DNA from 3 places in the Dyadobacter aurulentus genome. Region 1 is predicted to be linked to each of the others. Evidence: riboswitches for the same ligand, from Rfam matches in the RefSeq annotation. Region 1 holds a riboswitch; each other region holds the start of a gene.

Region 1 (3,280 bases):
AGGTAAGCAAATGCTTTGATAATTTCTTTCGGCATTTTATTGATATCCTGCGCGATCGGGAAGTTCTGGATAGAGCGTTGCGTTTGGGCACCCCAATATACATGGGCAGGTACCTGCACTTCGCCCATCGTATCTTTTTCTATACGGTATTCCATTTTATTTTTAGAAGTAGTAAAAAATGAATTGTCGATTGAAAGGTAAAGTTAGGTTCGGCAGGTTAGTTTTTAGTGTTTTTTAAAGATAAATGTTCACCACCTTGAAAAGAATGTTTAGATTGGAATGCTTTAAAAATCAAGATTAGAACTCAATGGTGCCCAAAATCAGCATTTATCCCGACTACAATTCCATGAGCCTTGCGGCTGCCGACCGTGTGATCACGCTTCTTGCAAAAAAACCGAACGCGGTAATTTGTCTACCTTCCGGAAGTACGCCGCTGGGTATGTTCCGGGCGCTGGCGGCTGCGAATCAGAAAGGAACGGTCGACTTTTCGCAATGCATTTATATTGGTCTGGACGAATGGATCGGGCTTGGCGCCGATGATGACGGTAGCTGCCGCGACCTGCTCGACAGGGATTTTTTAAAGCCGATCGGCTTTCGTGAAAATCAAATCGTTTTTTTCGACGGAAAGGCAATCGATCCCGAAGCAGAATGCGTGCGGGTTAATAAAATCGTTGAAACCCTGGGCGGCCTGGACCTGATCGTGCTTGGAATCGGTATGAACGGGCATCTGGCTTTGAATGAGCCTGGTACACCCTGGGACACCTACGCCCACATTTCGGAGCTCGACCCGCTGACTGCGGAAGTAGGGCAGAAATATTTCAAAAAAGCCACGCCGCTTACAAAAGGGATTACGGTCGGTGTCAGGCACATTCTGGAATCAAAAACGGCCATATTGATCGGCTCCGGAGCTGCCAAAGCACCGGTAATCGCCCGCGCACTTGCATTCCCGGTAACAACCGCATTTCCTGCTACGGTATTACAAAATCACTTCAATGCGGAGTTCATATTGGATGAAGAGGCTGGGAGTGAGATTGAAAAGCGATGATAATGGGCTGCCAAGAATCACTTTTGAAGCCCATTATTTTCAGCTGAAAAAGATAAAATATCCGCCGCTAAATTGAATATTCCTCCATTTCACTTAAATCAGCCCGGTTTCTCCGACGCCTGGATTTTCAATTTAAATTTGGGCTGTTCTTTGTGAACGCCCGTCAATCGGGGTAGCGGTTTTGCTTTTGGAACCCTCATCCAATACCAGCAAACTAAAAAGGAACCGTGTGCAAATCACGGGCAGTCGTGCTACTGTAAATATCAGCTCCGGGTTTTTCCGAAACAGGTTTTTGCCCAGGTGTCCCATTGTTGTAAATGAGAAAGCTTAACAGCCAGAACATTTCGACGAGAAGGGCGGCGAAAATTGATATAAGCCAGGAGACTTGCCGCTACTCTCAATGGCTATTCTCTCACGATCGGAGGCTGGTCAGGCATTGATTTACCATGCATATTATCGAAAATGATCCGGCGCAATCGCTGTCAGCCAGTCCGGGTTTACCTTCGCCTATGTTACGTACTGATCTCAGGAGCAGGATGGGGGGTGTTTTCAAAGGGTTTTTACTAACTCTTTAACACTAGTATTATGTTGTCACACAATCTGGGCTACCCGCGCATCGGGAGCCGCCGCGAGCTGAAAAGAGCCAGCGAAAAGTTCTGGTCAGGCAAAATTGACCGGGAAGAGCTGCAGAAAGTAGCCCGCAAAATCCGCCACGAAAACTGGGAGACTCAAAGAGCAGCCGGAATCGGGCTGATCCCTTCCAATGATTTCTCCCTCTACGATCAGGTACTCGACATGTCGCTCACAGTGGGCGCAATTCCGGAACGATATCACCAGTTAATAGATGGAAAATCCAACAAGGAACTTGATCTCTATTACGCAATGGCGCGTGGCTACCAGCGTGGCGGACTGGATCTGAATGCGATGGAAATGACAAAATGGTTTGATACCAATTATCACTATCTGGTTCCTGAATTTGTTAAAAATCAGCAGTTTAGGATATATTCGGAAAAGGTATTCCTGGAATTTGAAGATGCATTGCAAAAAGGCATTTTAACCAAGCCTGTGCTGCTCGGGCCGGTTACTTATCTTTTGCTGGGAAAAGAAAAAGAGGAAGGTTTTGAAAAAATTGATCTACTGGAAAACCTGCTGCCGGTATACACATCTATATTAAAAGAACTATACTCCCGCGGCGCACAATGGGTACAGCTAGACGAACCTGCATTGGTACTGGATTTGACCGAGAAGCAAAAACATGCATATGAAATTGCTTATGCGACGATCAGGAAGTCGGTGCCGAAATTGAAGATCCTCGTCGCGACTTATTTCGGCGCACTGGAAGATAACCTGCCTACCGCTGCCAAGCTGCCCGTCGATGCGCTGCATATTGACCTGACCAGGGGCGAAAGCTCGCTTTCTGCATTGTTGAAGCATGAAGACTTTGCCCATTCAACCCGCCAACTTTCGCTGGGCGTAGTCGATGGACGGAATATCTGGAAAAACAACTATCGTAAATCGCTGGACTTCATTTCCCAGGCCATCCATGTACTTGGAGAAGATCGGCTGATGATCGCGCCATCATCATCTTTACTGCATAGTCCCTGTGACCTTGACTTCGAACAGGACGAAATTATATTGACGCCGGAGATTAAAAACTGGATGTCATTTGCCAAACAAAAACTGGCAGAAGTGGTGGAAATATGCCGATTAGCGGGTACTGACTTGCTTTTGGACGATGCTTTTATCGAAAACCAGAATGCAATAGAAAGCAGGAGGGAGTCGCCGCTCATTCACAAGCCGCACGTGAAGACCCGGCTGACAGCAGTGAAGGAAGCTGATCTCAACAGGCAAAATAACTTCGAAATAAGACAGCAGATCCAGTTAGAAAAACTGAAACTCCCATTGTTCCCTTCCACTACAATCGGATCATTTCCTCAAACCGACGAAGTCCGCCTGCTTCGTGCCAACCTGAAAAAGAACGAATTAACATTGGAACAATACGAAGTCCGCATTCGGGAGGAAATCGTGAGCTCACTGCGCTGGCAGGAAGAATTGGGCATTGATGTGCTTGTTCACGGAGAATTTGAACGGAATGATATGGTCGAGTATTTCGGCGAGCGCCTTTCCGGGTTCGCTTTTACCCAAAATGGCTGGGTACAGAGTTACGGAAGCCGCTGCGTGAAGCCGCCGGTGATTTATGGTGATGTGGAAAGACCGGAGCCGATGACCGTGAAG
Region 2 (3,280 bases), 2.4 Mb from region 1:
CCATAAAGCGAGGAAGCAGGGCCTTTCAGGACTTCGATCCGCTCAACGCCATTCAGGTTGATTTGGGACAAGTTGGTCGCCCCGGCGGCGCGGCCATCGATCAGTAACAATGTTCTTTGGTTCAATCCGGAAAACTGCGGCCGGAAACCCCGGATTCCTATCCCGCTTGACAAATTCGGATATTGGATCACATCCACGGCTGCCGATTTCCGAACCATATCGGTAAGGTCCTGGGCGGGCGTCAGTCGCATATCTTCCGAGGAAATCAGGTCGATTTTTTGGGCAATGCGCTCTTTGTTTGTGTCAAAACGCGTGGCTGTAACTACGATGGGATCGAGCAGGTTCGCATTCGAACTGTCTGTCGGGGTAGTTTGTGCATTGCTCTGGAAGTAGCTGATAAAGGGCAGTAAATGAACGGGTAAGCGTAAAAATTTATACAAGGGATTCATACAGAGTGATTGTTCCGATAAGGATTGAAAATGCGCCGACGGTGTAGTTGACGACTTTGAGAAATGTTTCCCGCTTGCCCGCGAAACGGTGGATGGAAGTGGCGAAAAAATAGCCGTAAGCCGACATGGAAAGAATAATTCCGACACTTTGCAAAATGATGATCCAGACCGCCGTAGACGCATCGCTTGCGGCGAGGGTCAGCGCCACGGCACATGCGCCGCCTGTTCCCGCAAGTCCGTGGACCATTCCTACCCAAAACGAGCGGCTGAATTTTTGCTGCGGGTTAGGGTAATGCAAAGTTCTGTCTTTCACAAAGTTCCGCCGGATCGCAACCACACCCAGCCAGATCATCAGCGGCCCGACGAGCAGCTCTACTTTCTCCGAAATGTCAAGGGTAAGCGTCGATCTCAGCAGCAAAACCAGCACAGCAAACAGGATGAGCGTAAAGGAATGTCCGAGCGCCCAGTGGGACGAACGCCAGATCAGTTTCCAGCGTTGGGAAGGACTTTTGGCATCCTCGCTGGCCAATACAGAAACCGCCGCCATATGATCGGGTTCAAAGGAATGCTGGACGCCAAGAAGCAGGGAATCAATGAGTAGGATGTTGACCATTCGTTTTTCGATTAATCTTGGATAAGTAAAAAACCGCTTATCTCGAAAAACTTTGGGAACAATGCAGGCGCAGGGCAGCAGCCCAAAAGAAGCCACCGCCATCGTCCTATCGCCTTTCTTCCCGAAAGCAATCCGGATAATATATCGACTGGCAGGTCTTCTGGCTCGCCCAGTTGCAACGCCTTCCCGGGGGATTGATTGAATTAGTGAGTGAGTGAATTAGTGAGTGAGTGAGTGAGTGAGTGAGTGAGTGAGTGAGTGAGTGAGTGAGGGTTTTATAAGTCTAATACAAAAACATTCACTAATTCGGTCATTCACTAATTCACTAACTCATTAATTCACTAACTCACTAATCACTAACTCAAAATTACTTCCCAGTGGCACAAAATGTTGCAACACAAAATATGAACTTACAGCAGCGGGTACTGCTCCGGATTTTCACCGGATTCCCTTTTCATCACGCAAAGCGCGTGAACCAATTGAGCCGCAAATATGGAGTTTTTTGTTTTACACTGACATGAAAATTAACTTATTCCTCTACTTTTGCAGCCTTGAAACAGTTCTTTACTTTATTTTCCAACAGGAAAAGGTTTTACTAACCACGTGAATTAATAGGGAATCGTGTGCAAATCACGAGCTGTCGCGCAACTGTAAGTAACGCAAAGAGTTTACATCAGAATGATGTCCACTGGGGAATTAATGATTGAATTAGCGAATGACTGAATGACTGAATTATAGACCGGGTCGCCACTGCGATGACCGAATATTTTTTTATCAGTCAATCATTCAGTCACTCAATCATTCAAAATTAAAAGCCCCGGGAAGGACGATGTGAATGTTACAAGTCAGGAGACCTGCCTTTTTTTGTTGACAATGCTTCCGCGAAATGAAGCTTCGTCTGGTCTGGATTTTTCCGGTTTTTGAGCCGTGATTTTCGGGTGTAGTTCGCCCGGTCTTTCCTTCTTCGTCTTCTTTCGCTTGCATTAAAAATTCTGGCAAGAGCTTTTAACTCACCTAAAATCAGGTTAAAAGTATGCAAATGCTACAAAACTGCGGTCCGCGAACTGACGGCAGGAGCAACCGGACCATTCAATTAAAAATCGGCGTCTGCACTGCGGTATTCGGCGGACTTATCGTGCTCACTTCGGCTGGTTATGCGCAGCAAAACACTGTGAAGCCTGATCCGGACAAGGACGGCGAAGCACGCGATTTGTCCGAAGTTATCATTTCGGAAGAACGGCGGAAGTCATTTTCTGCCATCAACAAAATCGACGTTCCGATACGGGATATGCCCGTTTCCACTTCGGGTGTCAGCGTCAAAACCATTGAGCAGCGCGGCGCGGATGACCTCGGTGAAGCGATGAAAAACACCACCGGTGTGCGAGCCAACAACACTTACGGCGGATTTCAGCATTTCACGATCCGCGGGTTTTCCAACTTTGTATTGCTCACGGACGGTGTCCGCGACGAGCGCCACAACATTTCCACGAGCGCGCCGAGCACGAACCTGGCCAATGTCGAAAGCATTGAAATTCTCAAAGGCCCTGCTTCGGCACTGTTCGGGCATTCTGCATTGGGAGGGATCATTAATATCGTCAGGAAAAAGCCAACTGCCGGGTTCAAAGCTGATTTTTCTACTACCTACGGAAGTTTTAACACCAAAAGGATGCGTGCCGGAGCGGGCGGGGCGATCAATGACAAGCTGCGTTACCGGGTCGATTTTGGGATGTCCGACACGGAAGGTTACCGGCATTCCGGCTCGAACACAAACAATGGGTATCTGGCATTGGAATACACTCCAACTGAAAAAGACCTGTTTTACCTGACGATAGGCGCCAATAAGGACATTTACGATACCGACACGGGCATTCCGATGCTGGAAGGAAGCAAAGTAGTACCGGGTTTGAACGTAAATACACGCTACAACGATCCGCAGGATTTTTTGAAAAACACGCGGTATGATTTTCAGCTCAAATACGTCCGCCAGATCAATTCGAAACTGAAACTCTCGAACCAGCTATCCTATTACGATGACAATATCAACTACTTTTCTGCGGAGGAGCTGACTTTGAACCCTACGCTGGATTCGATCACCAGGTCCTATCCCTTTTACTTTAATCACCTCACCAAACCGCTGCAAAACCAGCTCGAACTGACGTTTGATTTCAACACCGGAGGCATTGAGCATAAGCTGCTTGCCGGTTATTCACTGAGCTTG
Region 3 (3,280 bases), 990 kb from region 1:
ATCGTGCGTTGGGCGTCCTGAGGTCGCGACTGTATGAGATCGAATTAAAGAAACACAACGATGCGATCAGTTCGCAACGTAAATCAATGGTCGGCAGCGGCGATCGTTCGGACAAGATCCGTACCTATAACTACCCGCAAAGCCGGATCACAGATCACCGGATCGGCTACACAGTCTACAACCTTCCAGCAGTCATGGAGGGAGATATAGCAGAATTTATCGAAAGGTTGCGTATAGCGGAGAATACAGAGAAAATGCAGGAAGGAGAAACTGTTTAGAACTTACTTCGTCCGGTATTTCTCTTTATAAGTCTTCGCCTTATAATTTTCGAAGTCTTCCTTTTTATAAAAATCCTCGCCGAAGAATGTGATCACTTCGTGGAATTCTTTGGGTTTGAGGTAACCGGCGAGCGGCTGGATCATATTAAACTGATCGTCCAGAAAAACAGTGGTAGGAAAACTTGGCTGGTTATTTGTGAGCGCCAGTGCGATTTGATTGATGCCTTTCGCCCCCTGAGGCAGGAATTCGAATTTTTTATCTCCCAAAACAATAGTCTTCCTCTGCTCCGCATCCAGTTTTACAGCGTAATATTTTGCATTAACATACGCTACGACGGCCTTATTTTTGAAAGTCTCCCGGTCCATTACCTTGCACCAGCCGCACCAGTCGGTATATAAATCGATCATGACTTTTTTAGGCTCTTTTTTTACCTTTTCGAACGCTTCCTCGATCGTCAGCCAATGTATCTGGTCCTCGCTGCGTGTCACAGAATCGGACCGAAAGCCAGTAAGCGCCAATGTTACTGCTAAAAAAATAAAGATCCTTGGAATGAAGTTTTTCATACGATGTCATTTTGGTCTGTTCAACAAAACAGTTTAACAACTTATTGAAAGTGAGAAAATAAATTCAATTTTCCCCGGTAACCTTTTGTTTTTGCTTCGCGAAAGAAATCAAAATACCTCCCGCCACAATCAGCAGCATTCCTGTCAACACAGAAACCGACGGAAAAGATTCGCCCATCAAAAATCCGATTAAAACAGAAAACAGAATATTTGAATAACCAATAGCGGCGACTCTGCCAGCCTTGTCATGCGTAAAAGATTGTGTCAGCATTTTTTGCCCCAGCAATGCTGTAAGCCCCAAAGCAAGGAAACCCAGCCATTGAAACAAATTAACAGGCCACTTGAAGGTTCCAATCAGAAAATCCATGTTTTCCATAGGATAGTAAGTACCTACGAACATTGAAATAACAGGCATCACTATTCCACTTAACATAAAGGATAAAATGATCGCGCGGGTGTCATAAACAACCCCGAGCTGGCGAATCGACAAATAGGAAACGGCAGTAAGCAATGCATTACCGAGTCCCAGTGCATTGTCCCGAAGCGAGATCGACACGTCCGGCCGGAAAACAAAAAGAATTCCTGCAAAACCAATAAAAATGGCCAGCCACTCGCGCGAGTTCAAGGTTTCGCCCAGCAGAAGCCATGAAAACAATGCGAGGAAAATAGGGTAAGTATATTGATAAGTCGACGCGCGCCCTAGTCCCAGCGTTTGAATTGCATAAAAGAGCATATAAAGCGAAAGTGTGCCGACTATCCCCCGAAAGATCAGCAAACCCAGTTTTCCTCCCTGCTGCACTAACGGGCGTTTCCAAATGCTCGTTGCAATGAAGACCACGCCGACAATATTTCTGAAAAATACAAGCTGCACAATATGGAACTCCCGGCCCAGCCATTTGGAAATGGCGGATGTGAGTGCGAAGAAAAAAGCTGCCCCTAGCATCAGATAAATACCTTTCAGCGGGGCATCGGGAGTGTGAATTTCAGATAGCGAAGCCAACAAATTGAATTTTGCGCAAAGATAAGGGATAAGATGGTCGGTAGTTAAATCAATGCAAATGGCTAACTTTGCGCGCGTTTGGTGCCCGCTGCAATTTCAAATTGCGCTTGTGGCTTAATAGGGAATTTCGTTCAAACCGGAAGCTGTCCCCGCAACTGTAAGTCTGATCCATTGACCTGATCTTCAAGCCACTGTAAAAAAACGGGAAGGCGCAGGAACAAAAGACGAGCCAGGAGACCTGCCATAACCATTAGTTCTGAATGCTTTCGGAGGAGAGGCAAAAGACTATCAACCAGCTGAGGAAGTATCTAAATTGACTATTAACCAGACTTTTGCATTGTTTGTTGGCTTGACGGCGGGTATTTTATTATCCGGAAATAGTAGTCATGCACAAACAGATTCCATTGCGCTAATGCCGGTCAATATCAGAGGTTTCGTTCCGGAAAAATTCATGAGCGGCCTGAAAATACAGCAGATAGACTCTGCGACACTTTATACATATAAATTCCAGAACATAGCCGACCTGTTATCCGTTTTCACACCCATTGCATTCAACAAATATGGTCCGGGCCAGCTGACCACCGCATTTTTCAGGGGAACTTCTGCCAACCATACTGCCGTGCTTTGGAATGGATTAAATATCAATTCGCCTACTTTGGGGCAAACCGATTTTTCCACGATCCCTGTCGCCGGATTCGATGCATTGTCGGTACAGTTTGGATCTGCGGCCAGCATAGTTGGTACTGACGCGGTGGGGGGAAGTATTTTGCTCAGCAGCGAACATCAAAATAAAACAACTGAAGTATCGATAGCCGGTCAGCTCGAGAGTTTTGACAATTATCAGATGCAATTTGTGGGCAGATACCATTCGACGCTAAATAAACAATGGAGTATGTCGGCCAAAACAAGCGGCTACTGGAATCGTTTGAACAATCATTTTCCTCATTCGCAAAGGAGGGATTATGCGTTGCTGCCTGCCGAAGCTTCGCAAAGAGGGTTGATCCAGGACATTTTTCTGACCTCAAAAAAGGACCAGGAAATTTCCGCACACGTTTGGCTGACGAGCAACAGACTAACTACTTCACCCGACAATCTGGCCGGGCGGGAACTTACCCTCACCGAAGCTTACCGGACCATGCTACGATACCGCGCCCGCGACCTTACACTTCGCACGGCCTGGGTAAGAGATGTGATTGATTATGCCAAAGGTGATTTTGACAATCCGGATCACGCGGTTACGGATAAATTTTCCTCCCGCGCGGAACATGATTTCAGCTGGAATATGCAGACTCCCGGGAGCGGCATTTACGTGAAAGCCGGCGCTGAATGGACGCATTACCGCACAAGTGTGCCGGGTTATGAAAAACGTCTCATTACTGAAAACCGCGCTGACCTTTTTCTGCTCACCCGCTGGCAGGTAAATCAGCGGCTGGTGGCT

The links. Region 1 has a riboswitch for cobalamin ahead of metE (5-methyltetrahydropteroyltriglutamate--homocysteine S-methyltransferase). Riboswitches for the same ligand answer to the same signal wherever they lie in the genome.
Region 2: linked by a shared signal. The riboswitch ahead of FXO21_RS25735 (TonB-dependent receptor) and the one ahead of metE (5-methyltetrahydropteroyltriglutamate--homocysteine S-methyltransferase) in region 1 are both predicted to bind cobalamin.
Region 3: linked by a shared signal. The riboswitch ahead of FXO21_RS11865 (TonB-dependent receptor plug domain-containing protein) and the one ahead of metE (5-methyltetrahydropteroyltriglutamate--homocysteine S-methyltransferase) in region 1 are both predicted to bind cobalamin.

The regions. Positions count from the first base shown of each region.
Region 1 covers NZ_VSRN01000001.1:3,843,109-3,846,388, forward strand. The annotation lists gene fumC (class II fumarate hydratase) at 1-155, opposite strand, end outside; gene FXO21_RS15995 (glucosamine-6-phosphate deaminase) at 308-1,045, shown strand; cobalamin riboswitch at 1,205-1,452, shown strand; gene metE (5-methyltetrahydropteroyltriglutamate--homocysteine S-methyltransferase) at 1,631-3,280, shown strand, end outside.
Region 2 covers NZ_VSRN01000001.1:6,215,382-6,218,661, reverse strand. The annotation lists gene FXO21_RS25745 (TonB-dependent receptor plug domain-containing protein) at 1-449, opposite strand, end outside; gene FXO21_RS25740 (cytochrome c biogenesis protein CcdA) at 433-1,062, opposite strand; cobalamin riboswitch at 1,196-1,557, opposite strand; cobalamin riboswitch at 1,633-1,938, shown strand; gene FXO21_RS25735 (TonB-dependent receptor) at 2,102-3,280, shown strand, end outside.
Region 3 covers NZ_VSRN01000001.1:2,857,456-2,860,735, reverse strand. The annotation lists gene prfA (peptide chain release factor 1) at 1-278, shown strand, start outside; gene FXO21_RS11875 (thioredoxin family protein) at 282-842, opposite strand; gene FXO21_RS11870 (DMT family transporter) at 907-1,842, opposite strand; cobalamin riboswitch at 1,905-2,102, shown strand; gene FXO21_RS11865 (TonB-dependent receptor plug domain-containing protein) at 2,156-3,280, shown strand, end outside.